2 linked regions of the Streptomyces collinus Tu 365 genome follow. The protein of the gene in region 1 binds, or shares a complex with, the protein of each later gene. Links are inferred from orthologs where the notes say so. Each region holds a gene or a part of one and is shown on either strand. Other genes may lie near its edges.

Evidence for each region.
Region 2: the proteins of uvrB (region 1) and pcrA are in contact, whole or in part, in a crystal structure (PDB 7EGT), measured with the Thermus thermophilus proteins. The link is inferred for Streptomyces collinus Tu 365 from one-to-one orthologs. Residues at the interface, in WP_096411307.1 of Thermus thermophilus: Glu23, Leu25, Arg26, Asp27, Gly28, Glu29, Arg30, Phe31, Arg55, Glu326, Asp327, Phe328, Glu379, Ser382, Gln383, His398, Gly400, Arg401; in WP_096412145.1 of Thermus thermophilus: His654, Arg656, Phe657, Gln666, Asp668, Glu669, Lys680, Arg681, Leu682, Ser683, Lys685, Tyr686, Ala687.

The regions. Positions count from the first base shown.
Region 1 is NC_021985.1:2,388,423-2,397,447, reverse strand. The notes cover bases 2,297-5,286. They hold uvrB (excinuclease ABC subunit UvrB), read left to right. Parts: upstream 2,297-2,714; coding sequence 2,715-4,859; downstream 4,860-5,286. Other genes in these bases: B446_RS10195 (TerD family protein), read left to right, coding at 5,026-5,286; B446_RS10205 (MHYT domain-containing protein), read left to right, coding at 2,297-2,665. In the rest of the region: B446_RS10220 (VOC family protein), read left to right, coding at 1-13; B446_RS10215 (methylated-DNA--[protein]-cysteine S-methyltransferase), read right to left, coding at 28-582; B446_RS10210 (glycerophosphodiester phosphodiesterase), read right to left, coding at 642-1,517; more of B446_RS10205, read left to right, coding at 1,796-2,296; more of B446_RS10195, read left to right, coding at 5,287-5,604; B446_RS10190 (TerD family protein), read left to right, coding at 5,662-7,473; B446_RS10185 (TerC family protein), read left to right, coding at 7,697-8,734; B446_RS10180 (calcium:proton antiporter), read left to right, coding at 8,895-9,025. UniProt on the Escherichia coli protein: The UvrABC repair system catalyzes the recognition and processing of DNA lesions. A damage recognition complex composed of 2 UvrA and 2 UvrB subunits scans DNA for abnormalities.
Region 2 is NC_021985.1:5,172,613-5,181,694, forward strand. What follows is about bases 1-3,047. They hold pcrA (DNA helicase PcrA), read left to right. Parts: upstream 1-307; coding sequence 308-2,788; downstream 2,789-3,047. Other genes in these bases: B446_RS22645 (M23 family metallopeptidase), read right to left, coding at 2,877-3,047. In the rest of the region: more of B446_RS22645, read right to left, coding at 3,048-4,415; B446_RS22650 (esterase/lipase family protein), read right to left, coding at 4,702-5,553; B446_RS22655 (cobalamin B12-binding domain-containing protein), read left to right, coding at 5,778-6,188; B446_RS22660 (DUF5691 domain-containing protein), read right to left, coding at 6,185-7,864; B446_RS22665 (SWIM zinc finger family protein), read right to left, coding at 8,004-9,082. UniProt on the Escherichia coli protein: A helicase with DNA-dependent ATPase activity. Unwinds DNA duplexes with 3'-5' polarity. Translocates on single-stranded DNA with 3'-5' polarity. Initiates unwinding more efficiently from a nicked substrate than double-stranded DNA.

The sequences.
Region 1 (9,025 bases):
GCACTACACGTAGCCGCGCCCGGGCCGTCAGAACAGCGGCTCGGGCAGCACGCCTTCCAGGGCGAGCAGCTTCCGCTTGGCCTCCAGCCCGCCGCCGAAACCGCCTATGCCGCCGTCGCTCTCCACCACGCGGTGACACGGAACGACGACCGGCAGCGGGTTGGCCCCCATCGCGGCGCCCACCGCCTGCGCGCCGCCCGGCTGTCCCACCCGGCCGGCCAGGTCGCCGTACCCCACCACCGTGCCGTACGGGACGCCGGAGGCCAGCTCGCGCAGCACCTGCCGGTTGAAGCCCGAGATCAGCGACCAGTCCAGCGGCAGGTCGAAGGCGTGGCGATCGCCCGCGAAGTAGGCCTTCACCTGCCGTATCGGCTCCGCCAGCACCGGGGCGTCCGGGTCCTCGGCGAGCTCCGTGCCCAGCCGGGCCGCCAGCCGCTCCAGGGCGCGCTCGCGCACCGGGTCCGAGGCGTGGAAGACCACGTTGACCAGGCCCTCGCGGGTCGCCGCCAGCATCAGCGGGCCGATGCCGGTGTCCACGACGGCCCACACGACCCGCTGCTCGTCCTGCCCATGGCTGTCCATGCGCCCACCGTACGACCCGCCACTGACAACGCCCGCCGCACGGCAGCCGGCCCGGAGGCTCAGTCCGTCCCCAGGGCGGCCCTGACCACGTCGGGCCGGTTGGTGATGACCCCGTCGACGCCGTAGCCGGCGACCTGCCAGGCGGTGGCCGGGTCGTCCACCGTCCACGCGAACACGCCGAGCGTCCTGCCGTGCGGCCCGGTGAAGGTGTGCACCGCGGAGACGTAGGCGCCGGAGATCGACCCGTACGAGGGATTGATCAGATCGACGAAGTGCGCGTACTCGGGCAGCTCCGCGACGGGCGGCCTGCCGAGGTAGGCGGTGGTGACGGCCGGCCTCAGCTCGTGCACCGTCCGCAAGGAGTCGGCGCTGAAGCTCTGGACGATCAGCCGGTCGTGGTGCCGGGGGCCCAGCCAGCCCTCGTTGCTCAGCAGCTTCAGCGTCTGCTGCTCGATGCCGGGGTAGAGCTCGGGGTTCTTGATCTCCAGCAGCAGTTTCTCGTGGTTGCGCTCGACCCGGCGCATGTACTGCTCGAGCGTCGGCACGCGCGTGCCCGCGTACGCGGGCGAGAACCAGCTGCCGGCGTCCAGCCGGGAGATCTCGGCGGCGGTGAAGTCCTTCACCTTCCAGGGCGCCCGGTCCGGGAAGACCTTCTCGACGTCCGTCGTGCGCCGCAGGCTGTCGTCGTGGATGACGACCAGCTCGCCGTCCTTGGTGCGCTGCACGTCGTTCTCCACCCAGGTGAAGCCGAGCTCCGCGGCCTTGTCGATGGAAGCGAGCGTATTTTCGGGGGCGTAGGCCGAGGCACCACGGTGTGCGACCACCGTGGGACGGCCGACCTCGCCCGCCCGGGCCTCGGCCGCGGACAGGGGGGTCAGCAGGGCTGCCGTACCCAGGATCACGGTGGTCGTGGCGGCGACTGCGCGCGCGTACATGCGGTCTCCTCGCGTCGATCGGTTACCGACAGCACCAGCTTGACAGCAGACGGTAAGAGCACGCGTGCGCGGAGCGGCCACCCGGTGAACGACAGCGTGCAAGTCCGCTCACGAGTGCCGCACAAGTGGGGCAAGACCGTGTTTCTTTGCCGGAAAATCGTTCGACCATTCCGGTGGGGGTCATACTCTCAGCGTCAACCCTGGTCGCCCCCGCGGTCCTGGGACGGGGGCGCAAGTCGGATATTCCGGGACGGAACAGGGCGGAAGGGCAGCCGCGCATGCAGGGCACGGTCGACGGATTCAGTTACGGGGCCGTCACCCCGTTGGTGGCCTATCTGATGGCCTGCCTCGGTGGCGCCCTCGGCCTGCGCTGCACCACGAGATCCTTGCTGGTCACGCACTCCCGGCGGCCCGCCTGGCTGGCCCTCGGCTCGGCCGCGATCGGCTCCGGTATCTGGACCATGCACTTCGTCGCCATGATCGGCTTCAGCATCAAGGAGACGCCGATCCACTACGACCAGCCGATCACCTATGCGAGCCTCGCCCTCGCCGTCGTCATGGTGGGCGTCGGGATCTTCATCGTCGGCTACCGGGGCGCCACCGGCACCGCCTTGTTCACCGGCGGCACGATCACCGGTCTGGGCGTCGCCTCGATGCACTACCTGGGCATGGCCGGCATGCAGTTCGACGGCAGGTTCACGTACAACACCCTCACCGTCGCCGCCTCCGTCGTCATAGCGGTCGTGGCCGCCACGGCCGCCCTGTGGGCGGCCGGCCGCGTCCGTGGCTTCCTGTGGAGCGTGGGCGCCAGCCTCGTGATGGGCCTCGCCGTCAGCGGCATGCACTACATGGGCATGGCCGCCCTCGACGTCCACCTCCACACCCCGCCCAGCGCCGCCACGACCGGCTCCGGGGCCGACGTCCTCGCCCCCATGCTCATCGGCCCGCTCGTCTTCCTGCTCATCGCGGGCGTCGTCGTGATGCGCGACCCCCTGATGATCACGGGGAACCCGGCCCGTTCCCCCGTCGAGGAGAAGCCGGGCGTCCCGGCCGCCGCCGTGCCCTCCCACCAGGACCGCCGAACGCAGCCCCACACCGCCCGCCGGCCGGTCCGGCACGAGCGCCACCACGCCTCCCGCACCCCGTAGAACCGCTGACCGGAACCGGTTGTCAGTGGAGGGTCGTACGGTTGATGGCATGCGGCCCGTCTCTCACATCGAACGCACGGTGGCGCCTTTCGAGGTCGTCAGTCCCTACCAGCCCGGCGGCGACCAGCCGGCGGCCATCGCCGACCTGGCCAAGCGCATCGAGGCCGGCGAGAAGGATGTCGTCCTGCTGGGCGCGACCGGCACCGGAAAGTCCGCCACCACCGCCTGGATGATCGAGAAGCTCCAGCGCCCCACCCTCGTGATGGCGCCGAACAAGACGCTGGCCGCCCAGCTGGCCAACGAGTTCCGCGAGCTCCTCCCGAACAACGCGGTCGAGTACTTCGTCTCGTACTACGACTACTACCAGCCCGAGGCCTACGTCCCGCAGTCGGACACCTACATCGAGAAGGACTCCTCGATCAACGAGGAGGTCGAGCGGCTGCGTCACTCGGCGACGAACTCGCTGCTCACCCGCCGCGACGTCATCGTGGTGGCCTCGGTCTCCTGCATCTACGGCCTGGGCACGCCGCAGGAGTACGTGGACCGCATGGTCCCCCTGCGGGTCGGCGACGAGATCGACCGCGACCAGCTGCTGCGCCGCTTCGTCGACATCCAGTACACGCGCAACGACGTGGCCTTCAGCCGCGGCACCTTCCGGGTGCGCGGCGACACCATCGAGATCTTCCCGGTCTACGAGGAGCTGGCCGTCCGCATCGAGATGTTCGGCGACGAGATCGAGGCGCTGTCCACGCTCCACCCGATCACCGGCGAGATCATCAGCGACGACCAGCAGCTGTACGTCTTCCCCGCCTCCCACTACGTCGCGGGACCCGAGCGCATGGAGCGGGCCGTCAACGACATCGAGAAGGAGCTGGTGGAGCGGCTGGCCGAGCTGGAGAAGCAGGGCAAGCTGCTGGAGGCCCAGCGTCTGCGGATGCGCACCACCTACGACATCGAGATGCTCCGCCAGATCGGCACCTGCTCCGGCGTGGAGAACTACTCGATGCACTTCGACGGGCGTCTGCCGGGCTCCCCGCCCAACACCCTGCTGGACTACTTCCCGGACGACTTCCTGCTCGTCATCGACGAGTCGCACGTCACCGTGCCGCAGATCGGTGCCATGTACGAGGGCGACGCCTCCCGCAAGCGCACGCTCGTCGACCACGGCTTCCGGCTGCCCTCCGCGCTGGACAACCGCCCGCTGAAGTGGGAGGAGTTCCAGGGGCGGATCGGGCAGACGGTCTACCTGTCGGCGACCCCGGGCGCCTACGAGCTCTCCCGCGGCGACGGCGTCGTCGAGCAGATCATCCGGCCGACGGGTCTGGTCGACCCGGAGGTGGTGGTCAAGCCCACCGAGGGCCAGATCGACGACCTGGTGCACGAGATCCGCACCCGCACCGAGAAGGACGAGCGCGTCCTGGTCACCACGCTGACCAAGAAGATGGCCGAGGACCTCACCGACTACTTCCTGGAAATGGGCATCCAGGTGCGCTACCTGCACAGCGACGTCGACACCCTGCGCCGGGTCGAGCTGCTGCGTGAGCTGCGCGCCGGTGAGTTCGACGTCCTGGTCGGCATCAACCTCCTGCGCGAGGGCCTCGACCTGCCCGAGGTGTCCCTGGTGGCCATCCTCGACGCCGACAAGGAGGGCTTCCTGCGCTCCGGGACCTCCCTCATCCAGACCATCGGCCGCGCGGCGCGCAACGTCTCCGGCCAGGTCCACATGTACGCCGACAAGATCACCCCGGCGATGGAGAAGGCCATCGACGAGACCAACCGGCGCCGGGAGAAGCAGGTCGCCTACAACAAGGCCAACGGCATCGACCCGCAGCCGCTGCGCAAGAAGATCAACGACATCGTCGCGCAGATCGCCCGCGAGGAGGTCGACACCGAACAGCTCCTCGGCACCGGCTACCGCAACCCCAAGGACGGCAAGAGCGCCAAGGCACCCGTGCCGTCGCTGGGCGACAAGTCGCTCAAGGGCGCGAAGGCGGGCAAGGCCGCCAAGGGCAAGACGGCCACGGTGCCGACGGACCGTCCCGCGGCCGAGCTCGCCGAGCAGATCGAGGAGATGACGGACCGGATGCGGGCGGCCGCAGCCGAGCTGAAGTTCGAGATCGCCGCCCGGCTGCGTGACGAGGTCTCCGAGATGAAGAAGGAGCTGCGCCAGATGCGGGAGGCAGGCATCGCCTGACTCCCCGGCGGCCCTAACGGCCCCACCGGACCCCGGTGTCCGCGCGCTGTGTTGCAACACCGACACAAACCGTGGGCCGGGGTTCGGCACTGTCAGTGCTCCTGCGTAGGGTTCTGGCAACCGCGCGCTGCGCGGCAACAGGGGAAAACGAGAGGGGAAGACAGCCGTGACCGTCAATCTGTCCAAGGGTCAGGCCATCAGCCTGGAGAAGAAGGACGGCGCCACCCTGACCGCCGTCCGTATGGGTCTCGGCTGGCAGGCGGCGAAGCGCCGGGGCCTGTTCGGCTCGCGCACGCAGGAGATCGACCTGGACGCCTCGGCCGTCCTCTTCGCCGAGAAGCAGCCGGTCGACGTCGTCTTCTTCCGCCACCTGGTCAGCGACGACGGCTCCGTGCGCCACACCGGAGACAACCTCGTCGGCGGCTCCGGCCAGGGCGGCGACGACGAGGCCATCCTGGTCGACCTGCAGCGGGTCCCGGTCCACATCGACCAGATCGTCTTCACCGTGAACTCCTTCACCGGTCAGACGTTCCAGGAGGTGCAGAACGCGTTCTGCCGCCTGGTGGACGAGACCAACGGCCAGGAACTCGCCCGCTACACGCTGGCGGGCGGCGGCGCGTACACCGCCCAGATCATGGCCAAGGTGCACCGCGTGGGCTCGGGCTGGACGATGACCGCACTCGGCGAGCCCGCCAAGGGCCGCACCTTCCAGGACCTGATGCCGACGATCCTGCCGCACCTGTAGGGCGACCACCCCGCACGGCGCAGCGCACGACAACACCACACAGGGGGGGCGACGGCGATGACGGCCGAGCTGGTGCGGGGGCAGAACCACCCGCTGTCCCGGACCCGGGTGGAGATCCGGGTCTCCGCCGGCGTACCGGTCCTCGCGGGTGCCGCGCTCGGCGACGAGCACGGCACCGTGCGCGGCGCCGAGTGGGTGGCCCACCCCGGCGCCCCCCACCTGCCCGGGATCGAGGTGTCCGGGCAGGCCGCCGCCGACCACCGGATCGCCGTCGACCTGGCCGCCCTCCCGGAGGCGGTCCAGCGCGTCTCGGTCCTCCTGGCGCTGCCCACGCAGCCCGGGTGCCCCCTCCGGTTCGGCGCGGTCGCCGCCCCGCAGACGGCGGTCACCGCCCCGGACGGCACCGAGATCGCCCGGTTCACCCTCACCGGCCTGGACGCCGAGTCGGCCGTCGTCGCGCTGGAGCTGTACCGCAGGAACGACACCTGGAAGGTCCGCGCGGTGGGACAGGGCTACGCCCTGGGCCTCCCCGCACTCCTGGCCGACCAGGGCCTGGCCGGAGCCGGGGAACTCGCCGCTGTCATCCAGGAGGCGGTGGCCGCGAGCCTCGCCCGCGCTGTACCGGCGCCGCGGTCCCAGGACGCCCCCGGCGGCCCGATTGACTACAGCCACCCCCACCGCCGTGCCGGCGCCGCGCCGTCCCCGTCCCCGGAGGCACCGGCCCCGGCCGGGCAGCCCACGCCGCCGGTGGCGGGCGACGCGGTCGGCTGGTCGATGGAGGAGCGGCTGTACAACCAGGTCTGGGGCATGTTCGAGGACCTGGCCCGCACCACGGCCGCGTACCGCGGCGCCGTCGAGTTCGCCGACTCCCGGCTGGAGAAGGAACTCGACCAGGCCCTGGCCGATCCCCGCAACCGGCTCGGGGGCACGGGAGAGGCCGCGCGCGAGGCGGCCCAGGCCCGGCACACCCAGCTCTCCGACCAGGCGCGGGCCGCCTTCGACCGCGACCTCGCCCAGCTCACCGCCGAGTCCGAGGTCGTCGAGCCGGCGCTCCCGCCGGCCTTCGCCCGCTGGGACAACCCCGTCTGGCACGGCTACCGGGTACCGGCCGAGCCCCCCATGGCCCTGCGACTCGGCGACCTCTGCCTCCCCGAGAGCGCGCTGCTGCGCATCCCGCTGCTGGCCAGGCTCCCGCTGGAGCGAGGACTGTGGATCGACAGCGGGCCCCTGGAGGGACCCGACGGCACCGTCCACGACTCCCCTTCCGCGCGCCGGCTGGCCATGGAGAGCGCCGTGGCACTCGCGGCCCGGCTGCTCGCCGTCCACCCGGCGGGGGAGTTCGCCGTCCAGGTCGTCGACGCGGCCGGAGCCGGCGCCGAAGCGCTGCTGCCGCTCGTCCGGACGGGCGCCGTGGCGGCGGCGCCCGCGAGTGGCGCCGCGGGCGTGGCCGAGGTGCTGGAGCGGCTCACCCGCCGGGTCGACCTCACGCAGATGGCGGTGCGGGGCGGGGCGGCCGAAGCGCTGCCGCCGGACGTCGACGCCGCCCAGCAGCTGCTGATCGTCAACGACTTCCCGCACGGATTCGACGACCGGGCCGTGACCCGGTTGCGCTATCTCGCCGACGAGGGACCGGCCGTCGGCGTGCACCTGCTGATGGTCGCGGACCGCGAGGACGCCGAGGCCTACGGCCCGTTGCTCGACCCGCTGTGGCGTTCGCTCATGCGACTCACCCCCGTGCCCTGCGACCACCTCGCCGACCCGTGGGTCGGTCACGCCTGGACGTACGAGCCCTGTCTGGTGCCGCCCGGCAGCAGGGTCCTGGAGCAGGTGCTCACCGAGCTGACAGAAGCCCGCACCAAGCGTAAGTAAAGTGCCCATGAGCTGCTGATTTGGCAGTAGCTTTACCTAGCACTTTACCTTTCCTTGGTGATTGGGGTACTGTCTTCCGTACGGAGGGGAGTACTCCCTGGCTGCGACGCACCCGTCAGTACGGACCGATGAGGATCCCGGGGCGTCGGCCCGTACCGGGTGGAAGAGACCTCCGGCAGTGACCACGCGAATGTGTTCGCCATGACGTATTGCCGGAGGTGCAATGGAAGTCTCCATGACCCTGTGGGTCCTGACCATCGTGGGTCTCGCCGCCCTGATCGCCGTCGACTTCTTCATCGGGCGCAAGCCCCATGACGTGTCGATCAAGGAAGCGGGCATCTGGACGGTCGTCTGGATCGCCCTGGCCGGCCTCTTCGGACTCGGCCTGTTCCTCTTCGGCGGCGGTCAGCCGGCCGGCGAGTTCCTCGCGGGCTTCATCACCGAGAAATCGCTCAGCGTCGACAACCTCTTCGTCTTCGTCCTGATCATGGCGAAGTTCGCGGTGCCCTCGCAGTACCAGCAGCGGGTGCTGCTCGTCGGCGTCCTCATAGCCCTCGTCCTGCGGGCCGTGTTCATCGCGGCCGGAGCGGCGATCACGGCCAGCTTCTCCTGGGTGTTCTTCCTCTTCGGTGCCTTCCTGGTCTGGACCGCCTGGAAGCTGGTCCAGGAGGCCCGCGGCGACGACGAGGACGAGGAGTTCGAGGAGAACAAGCTGCTGAAGGCGGCCGAGCGCAGGTTCGGCGTGGCCGACCGCTACCACGGCACCAAGCTGTGGATCGAGCAGAACGGCAAGCGGGTCATGACCCCGATGCTGGTCGTGATGCTCGCCATCGGCACCACGGACGTGCTGTTCGCGCTCGACTCGATCCCCGCGATCTTCGGTCTGACCCAGGACCCGTACATCGTCTTCACCGCCAACGCCTTCGCCCTGATGGGCCTGCGCCAGCTGTACTTCCTCATCGGCGGCCTGCTGAAGAAGCTGGTGCACCTGTCCTACGGCCTGTCGGTCATCCTCGGCTTCATCGGCGTCAAGCTGGTGCTGCACGCGCTGCACGAGACCGGCGTCCACGTCCCCGAGATCAGCACCCCGGTCTCCCTGGGCGTGATCTGCGCGGTCCTCGCGGTCACCACGGTCACCAGCCTGCTGGCCACCAGGAAGCAGGCGGCCGCCGACACGGCCTCCCGTGCCGGCGAGAGCCCGGCGGAGGGCGACAAGGCCGGCGGTGAGAGCAGGGACAGCAGGAACAGCGTCGACGCCTGACCGGGCGAGGAGGCGTGAACCGTCCCCCGACCCTTGGGGCGCCGGGCGTGGCAGGCGCCCGGTGCCCCACTCAGGAGCGGGGGACCCGCACAGGAAAGGACGACCAGGCATCCGGAAAGAACGGAATGCGAATCATGTGACTGTCTGCAACGATCGCGGCATGATCAAACGGCTCACCTCGCTCGCCGGGCAGTGGACGCTCCTCGTGCCGGTGCTCGCGGTGATCCTGCTGATCTTCACCTGGGGACGCGGCCTGCCCGGAGCGGTCGTCGGCCTGGTCACCCTGGTCCT
Region 2 (9,082 bases), 2.8 Mb from region 1 along the record:
ACCGGACTCGGCGGAGGCCGCGACGCCCGGCGACGTTCGCCGGAAGGGGTGCGTGCGGCCTGACGGCAACTTAGCCAACTCGTGTGACTCCTGTGAAGGTTGGTGTGCCTTATGTCCGATACATTTCCGTGACCTGGCGCCGGTTTCACACCGGTGTGACAGGGCGCTCTCGCAGCGTGAGGGCCATGTCGGCGTCCTCGGCGCGACGGCCGGGCGCGGTGCGCCGTGTCCGGTTGCGGCCCCCGCGCGGGCCGGGTTTCCGGGGCGGGATCCGGTTGTCGGTGCGGCGCCCTAAACTCGTAGAGCGATGAGCAGCCTCTTTGACGACAGCTTCCTGGCGGACCTCCAGGCCCCTCGCGGGCACGAGGAGGAGCACCCGCCGCCGCCCGAGGACGATCACGCGCCGGAGCCCGTTCCGGACGATCTGTTCGGCGGGAAGTTCGACGTGCCGCCGGACCGTGACGCCCACTACCGCGACGGAGCCCCCCGCCCCGCGCTCGACGCGGCCGCCCTCCTCGACGGGCTGAACGAGAACCAGCGCGCGGCCGTCGTCCACGCCGGCTCACCGCTGCTCATCGTCGCCGGCGCGGGCTCGGGCAAGACCCGGGTGCTCACCCACCGCATCGCCCACCTGCTCGCCGAGCGGCACGTGCACCCCGGCCAGATCCTCGCGATCACCTTCACGAACAAGGCCGCGGGCGAGATGAAGGAGCGCGTGGAGCAGCTCGTCGGCCCGCGCGCGAACGCGATGTGGGTCATGACCTTCCACAGCGCGTGCGTGCGGATCCTGCGGCGCGAGTCGAAGAGGCTGGGCTTCACCTCGTCCTTCTCGATCTACGACGCCGCCGACAGCAAGCGCCTGATGGCCCTGGTCTGCCGGGACCTCGACCTCGACCCCAAGCGGTTCCCGCCCAAGTCCTTCAGCGCCAAGATCAGCAACCTCAAGAACGAGCTGATCGACGAGGAGGACTTCGCCGCCCAGGCCACCGACGGCTTCGAGAAGACCCTCGCGCAGGCCTACGCGCTCTACCAGTCGCGGCTGCGCGAGGCCAACGCGCTCGACTTCGACGACCTGATCATGACGACGGTCAACCTGCTGCGCGCCTTCCCGGACGTCGCCGAGCACTACCGCCGCCGCTTCCGGCACGTCCTGGTCGACGAGTACCAGGACACCAACCACGCCCAGTACGCGCTGGTGCGCGAACTCGTCGGCACCGCCGAGCACCCGGTGGACGTGCCGCCGGGCGAGGCCGACCTGCCGCCCGCCGAACTCTGCGTGGTCGGTGACGCGGACCAGTCGATCTACGCCTTCCGCGGCGCGACCATCCGCAACATCCTCCAGTTCGAGGAGGACTACCCGGACGCCACGACGATCCTGCTGGAGCAGAACTACCGCTCCACCCAGACGATCCTCTCGGCGGCCAACGCGGTCATCGAGCGCAACGAGTCCCGCCGTCCGAAGAACCTGTGGACCAACGCCGGCCAGGGCGCGCGGATCACCGGCTACGTGGCGGACACCGAGCACGACGAGGCCCAGTTCGTCGCCGACGAGATAGACCGCCTCACCGACGCGGGCGAGGCGAAGGCCGGGGACGTCGCCGTCTTCTACCGCACCAACGCCCAGTCCCGTGTCTTCGAAGAGGTCTTCATCCGTGTCGGCCTGCCCTACAAGGTCGTCGGCGGTGTGCGCTTCTACGAGCGCAAGGAGGTCCGCGACGTCCTGGCCTACCTGCGGGTCCTCGCCAACCCCGAGGACTCGGTGCCGCTGCGCCGCATCCTCAACGTCCCCAAGCGGGGCATCGGCGACCGCGCGGAGGCGATGATCGACGCCCTCGCCCAGCGCGAGAAGATCAGCTTCCCGCAGGCGCTGAAGCGGGTGGACGAGGCGTACGGCATGGCCGCGCGGTCGACGAACGCCGTCAGGCGGTTCAACGTGCTGATGGAGGACCTCCGCACGATCGTGGAGTCCGGCGCCGGACCGGCCACGGTCCTGGAGGCGATACTGGAACGCACCGGCTACCTGGCCGAGTTGCAGGCGTCCACCGACCCGCAGGACGAGACCCGCATCGAGAACCTCCAGGAACTCGCGGCCGTGGCCCTGGAGTTCGAGCAGGAGCGCGGCGAGGGCGAGACCGGCACGCTGGCCGACTTCCTGGAGCAGGTCGCGCTGGTCGCCGACTCCGACCAGATCCCGGACGAGGAGGACGGCGCCGGCGTCATCACCCTGATGACCCTCCACACCGCCAAGGGGCTGGAGTTCCCGGTCGTCTTCCTGACCGGCATGGAGGACGGCGTCTTCCCGCACATGCGCGCCCTCGGCCAGACCAAGGAGCTGGAGGAGGAGCGGCGCCTGGCCTACGTCGGCATCACGCGCGCCCGTGAGCGGCTCTACCTCACGCGTTCGGCGATGCGCAGCGCCTGGGGGCAGCCCTCGTACAACCCGCCCTCCCGCTTCCTCGAGGAGATCCCGACCGCCCACCTGGAGTGGAAGCGGACGGGCGCTCCGGCGCCGCGGTCCGCCGCGCCGGTCTCCGGGATCGCGGCCTCGCTCTCCTCGTCCCGGTCCCGCTCCTCGGCGGCCGGCGCGTCCGGGTTCGCCACCCGGCGGGCCGCCGAGAAGCCGGCCGTGTCCCTCGCCGTCGGCGACCGGGTCACCCACGACCAGTTCGGGCTCGGCACAGTCGTCGCGGTCTCGGGCGTGGAGGACAAGGCCCAGGCGACGATCGACTTCGGGGACGGCAAGCCGAAGCGGCTGCTGCTGCGGTACGCGCCGGTGGAGAAGCTGTAGACACCTCGAGCCCCGCCGGACCGGCGGGGCTCGAAGGTCAGGTCGATTCAGGCCGGACCACGTCGGATCGGCCCGGATCAGGTTCGGATCAGGTCGGGTCGAGACCGTGGCTGCGCAGCCACGGCAGGGGGTCTATGGCCGCCCCGCCCGCGGGCCGGACCTCGAAGTGCAGGTGCGGGCCGGTGGAGTTGCCCGAGTTGCCCGAGAAGGCGATCGGCTGGCCGGCCTTGACGCTCGTGCCGGAGGCGACGCGGTAGCTGGAGAGGTGGCAGTACCAGGTCTCCGTGCCGTCCTTCGCCGTCACGATCATCATGTTGCCGTAGGCGCTGTTCCACTTCGTGGAGACGACGCCGTCGACGGCGGACATGACGGTGGTGCCGTACGAGACCGGGAAGTCGATGCCCGTGTGCACGGACATCCAGTTCACACCGGCCTGGCCGAAGTAGGCGCTGAGCCCGCGCTGCGCGACCGGCAGCGCGAACTTGGGGCGCAGCCGCTCCTTGAGCGCGGCCTGGGCGGCCGCCTTCTTCTGCTGGAGTTCCTGCTGCGCCTTAAGGTCGATGCGGTCCTGCGTACGGCTGGCCCGGTCGGCGAAGTCGTCGGCCCCGGCGGAGAGCGTGCGGAGCTGGGCGTCCAGCTTGCTGTTGGCGACGGACGGTTTCACCGCGTGCGCGTCCAGGGCGGTGGTGGTGGTGTTGCTGCCGCCGTCGCCCGTCAGACCGCCGACGGAGGCGGCCGCGATCCCGGCCACCCCCATCACACAGGCCGAGGGCACGGCGATGGTCAGCAGCGCGGAGCGCTTGGGGGGCGTACGGCGCCGGGAGCGCGCGGCGCCGCGCGAGCCCGCGCGGGACGCCGGGGCCGGAGTCGTCTCCTCCTGGTCGTCGAGCAGGTCGGACACGGCGGGCAGTTCGCCCGTGGAGCCCGGCTCGTCGTCCTCGGTGGCCGTGTCGTCCGGTGTGCCGAGGTGGCCGGCTTCGCCGTAGGCGGTGTCCTCGTAGGACGCATGCTCGAAGGCGGTGGTCGCCTGCGCTTCGCCGACCTGCTCGAACGTGGCCGTGGCCTGCTGGTCGAACGGTTCGGCAAGCTGCTCGTGCGCCGCGGCCGTGCCGTCGGAGTTCCACTGCGTGGCGTCGTAGGCACCCGTGTCGAACGCCTGGGCGTTCCAGTCCCACTGCTGGGTGGGCTCGGCGACGGCGGACCGGCCGTCGTGGCCCGGCTGTCCGGCCTGCGCCCAGGCGCCGGCGTCCCACTGGCCGCTGACGTCGTGCCCGGTGGCCTGTGCGGGAACCGTCCAGGCGGTGCTGTCGTAGGTGCCGGAGTCGTAGGCCGTGTGGTGCTGGGCCGGGTACGAGTCGTAGCCCGGGGTGTGGCCGGTGCCGGTGCCCCACTGGGTGGCGGCGTAGGTGTGCTGGTCGCCGTCCGGGAGGCTGCCGAAGAGCGGGTCGCCCGCGAAGGTTCCGGTGCCGGTGGAACCGGCCGTGAAACCGGTGGCGTCGTGTCCGCCGTACGTGGTGAAGTCGCCGTAGTGGGCTTCCTGGGTCCCGTACGGCGCGTAGTGCGTGGCGGAGGCGTCGGAAGCCGGGGCCGGGGTGGTCGTACTCCCCGACGGGTGACGGTCGTTCACCAACTTCTCTTTCGCCTCGACAACAGGGGCTGCCAGAGCAGTGCGGCGACTGTACCCGGCGGTATGCGGGCGCGACAATCTTCGGCTGGTTTCGCGTTGGCCGGAAACGGGCAATCGCCCGTGTTTCGGGGGACGGCGGACGCGAGTTTGGCTTTGTGTTCGAAATGCGTTCGATGATGGGTGACGGTGGGTCACCTGTGGGACGGCTGTGTCGCCTGCCGTGAGGTCCGGCGAACCACCCGTTCGCCCGTCCGGGCGCCCGGCCGGAGCCGCTCCCGGGGTGCCGTCAGGCCACCGTCAGGCCGCCCGCGACCGTCTCCTCGGCCCGCGCGGCCTCCAGGGCCTCGCGTATCCCGGCCGCGACGGCCGGGTGCACCGGCAGGGCCAGGTGCCCGATCCCGGTCACGCGCACGTTCAGCGCGTCCAGGTCGGGATGGTCGACGCAGGCGGCCTCCAGCGGATCCATCACGGAGTCCAGGTCGCTCCAGAAGCTGACGAAGCGGGTGCGGCAGCCGGGCGCGGGCCGGGCCAGCTCCTCGATCACCTCGGAGCCCGGACGCATCTGCCGCACGATCGGATGCGCGCTGGCCAGCGGCACGGCCCGGGTGCCGGAGTGCGGGGTGCCCAGCGTGACCAACGTGCGCACCCTCAGGTCACCGCCCAGACACTGCACGTAATAACGCGCGATCAGACCGCCGAGGCTGTGGCCCACGATGTCCACGCGGTCACTGCCCGTGCGGGCGCAGATCTCCTCGATGTGCCGGCCCAGCAGTTCGGCGGCGGTCCGGATGTCGCAGGTCAGCGGGGAGTAGTTCAGCGACTCGACGCGCTGCCCGCCGTTGCGGACCAGACTGCGGCGCAGCAGGACGAAGACGGAGCGGTTGTCGATGAACCCGTGCAGCAGCACCACCGGCGGGCCCGGGCGGGCGGGCAGTCGCGTCGTGCCCTCCCCGGCGGCCAGCGGGGCGCAGCGGCGTTCCTGGACCAGGCCGGTCGGATACAGCAGCAGGTGGCCGGCCAGGATCGCGGCCTCCAGCGCGGTCGCCTTGAACAGTGTCATGGAGAGGTCGACCAGTCTGCCGGGCCACAGGCGCCGGTAGAACGGGAGGAAGAGCGGAAGTACCCCGGTGACCTTCATTGGCCGACCTCCTGTCGGCACCCGGGGGACGGCTCGGTCCCCCGTGTGCCCTCATGTCCCACCGTGTGATTTCCCCCTCTGTCCGCACCGTAAAACCGCCGGTTGCGCGATGCTGGAGATAACGTTCGTTCACTTGCCCACGGGTGGCGGAACGTGCCAGATATGCGGTACTTGTCGGTACGAGCGGAAGCGGTCGCTTCCGTGGTCGCTTGATGGAGGCAGTGATGGGTGTGGCAGCCGGTCCGATCCGCGTGGTGGTGGCGAAGCCGGGGCTCGACGGCCACGATCGCGGGGCCAAGGTCATCGCGCGGGCGCTGCGCGACGGAGGTATGGAGGTCATCTACACCGGCCTGCACCAGACGCCGGAGCAGATCGTCGACACCGCCATCCAGGAGGACGCCGACGCGATCGGCCTGTCCATCCTCTCCGGTGCCCACAACACCCTCTTCGCCGCCGTCATCGACCTCCTCAAGGAGCGCGACGCCGCGGACATCCTCGTCTTCGGCGGCGGCATCATCCCGGAGGAGGACATCCCGCCGCTGAAGGAGAAGGGTGTCGCGGCGATCTTCACTCCCGGTGCGACCACCACCGAGATCGTGGACTGGGTGCGCGGCAACGTCCGGCAGCCCGCCTAGCCGCCGTACCCCTGAAGCGGCCCGGACGGCAGCGGTGACCCGGGGCGGCTCGGCGTCTCCGGCCGCAGTTCCGCGGCCATCGCCGCCCGCAGCCGCAGCGTGGCGGTGAGCCGCTGGAACGCCTCGGCCCAGTAGCCCCCGGCGCCCGGCGACGCGTCCTCCCGCTCGTCGGGCAGCGTGAGCAGGCCCTCCAGGCGGGTGGCCTCCGCCGGGTCCAGGCAGCGCTCGGCCAGTCCCATCACCCCGCTGAAACTCCAGGGGTAACTGCCCGCGTCCCGTGCGATGTCCAGGGCGTCCACCACGGACCGGCCGAGCGGGGCGGCCCATGGGACCGCGCACACCCCGAGCAGCTGGAACGCCTCCGACAGGCCGTGCGTCGCGATGAACCCGGCCACCCACACGGCCCGCTCCTCCGGCTCCAGCGCGCCCAGCAGCTTCGCCCGCTCCGCCAGCGACACCGCTCCCGGCCCGCCGGCCTCCGGGGCCGACGGCGTGCCGAGCAGTGCCCTCGACCACACGGCGTCGCCCTGGCGCACCGCCGCCCGGCACCAGGCCGCGTGCAGCTCCGCCTGCCAGTCGTCCGCCACCGGCAGCCCCACGATCTGCTCCGGAGTACGTCCGCCGAGCCGGCCCGCCCAGATGCCGAGCGGTGCCGCCTCCACCAGCTGACCCAGCCACCACGACCGTTCTCCTCTGCCCGTGGGAGGCTTCGCCGCCACACCGTCACGCTCCATGCCCGGATCGCACTCGGGTGGCGCCTCCACGACGACCGTCGGCGAGTTCCCCGTCCGGTCCAGGGCCACACATGCCGCCGCCCGGACCGCCATCCGCGCGGCGAGCGCCGACCCCGGCAGCGTGGACAGCAGCTCCGCCGCCGTCGACCTGACGTTGCGGCTGCGGTCACCGAGCGCCTGTTCGAGGAACGGCTCGTCCTCCAGGGACAGGCCCGTGCGCAGCGAGTCGAGGAACATCAGCCGGTCCTCGGCCCGCTCCGTCGGCCAGGTCGACGCCAGCAGCTCCCGGGCGGGCGCGGGCGTACGGGCGCGCAGCGCGGCCAGCAGCGCCACCCGCTCGGCGAACAGGCCCTCCTCCCACAGCCGCCGCACCGCTTCCCCGTCCGCCGGGTCGGGCAGGGTCGCACCGCCGCCCGGCGCCGAGCGCAGCGCGAAGCGCCAGTCCGGGTTCAGCCGGGCCAGCCACAGCGCCCGGGGCCCGGCGAACGCCAGCGCCGCCGGCCGCAGGTCCGTCCGGCCGCGGGCTGCGTCCAGCAGCGCGGGCAGCGCCTGCGGGGGTGCCGCGTACCCGTGGGCGCCGGCCGCGGCGAGCCACTGCGGGAGCAGCTCGATGAGGTCCGGGGAGCTGCCGCGCCGGCCGCCGCCCCCGCCTCCGGGGCGGTCGGCCAGCAGGATCGCGAGCCTGCGCGACGCGGCCGCGGGCAGCGCGGGCCGGGGGTCGCGCGGAGCGGGCTCCGGGCGGGGCGCGGCCCGCCCGGGCCGCAGTCCCGCCCGCCGCCGCACGGTGGCCACGGCGGCGGCGTCCAGCAGCGCCGCCGGGGCCTGCCCGCCGGGCGCCACCGCCGGGGGCCGTCGGTCGGTGCCGAGGAGGGCCGTGGTGACGAGATCCTCCCAGGGGCTCGCGGCTGCCGGGGCGCCCCCGGCGGCCGGGCTGCCGTTCATGCCGTCTTCTTCCGCCACGCCCTCTCCTCCCTCACGCCGTTTGCGTCATGCCGTCGCTCTCCTCGTGCCGCTCCCGTCGCGTCCCTCCGCGCGGCGCGCCCGTCCGCCGCCCTCTCGGGCTGCGGCCGTCCCGTTGCCGTCAGCACAGCGTCACCGGCTCGCCCGGCCCCTGCGGCCAGGCCGTCAGCGGGGTGAAGCCGCGGTGGCCGCACTCGCCGAAGACCTTGACGGGGGCGCCGCCCGAAAGGGCGACCAGCCGCCACAGACCCGCTCGGGACGGTGCGGCGGCGACGACCGGGAGCGCCGAGTCCTCCTCCGCGTCGGCCAGTTGCCAGGAACCCGGTTCGGGGCCCGGTGCCGGGACGACGCGGTCCAGGGTGACCGGGACCGAGTCCAGCCAGGGGTCCGCGCACAGCGCCTCGCCGTAGCGGGCCGCGGCCTCGGCCGTGGTCACACCGGGCGGGCGCAGGCCGGTGGGTGCGGGCGGGGCGTACCGCTCGCCCAGCGCCGCCCGGGCCTGTCCGGCGCCAGGGAACCCGGTCAGGTCGGCCTCCACCGCCAGACCGACCGGCAGCGACAGCTCGGGGGCCCGGCCCGCCGCGCCGTAGGACAGGAGCAGCCGGGTGTGGCCCGACTCGGCGCCGTGCAGCCAGATCCGGCGTGTCGTCAGTTTCGGGTCCACCGTGTCGTACTGCGCGAGGACCAGCCAGCGGTCGCGCACCGGCGGGCCGTCCGCCGGCGCGGGCAGACCGAGCCGGGAGCGGACGGTGGCCGCGAGCTCGTCCGGCAGCCGGTCGCGCCGCAGCCAGCCCCGGTCCAGCAGGTGCAGCAGGGCGCACTCCTCCAGCAGCCGGGCCGGCCAGCCGGGTCCGGAACCGGGTATCGCCCCCAACTCCCTCACTCTGGCGGCCAGTCCGGGCGCCTGCGCGTCGACCATGCGGGCCGCCGTCTCGTCCCACAGGCCGTACCCCGCCTGCTCGGCCGAGGCCAGACCGGCGCGCAACAGGTCGGACAGGCGCTGCTCCAGCTCGGTCGCGCCCGCCGTCACCCGCTCGGCCCGGCGCTCCGCCCGCCGCCGCGCCGCCTCCGGGTCGGCGGACCCGGTGGCGGAACTCCCGCCGCTCTCAGCCCGTTCGCCCTCCGCGCGCCCGCGTCTGCCCGACAGCCACTGCTCGGCCCACTCCGGCGGCTCGGCCACCGGGGCGACCTCGCCCCCCG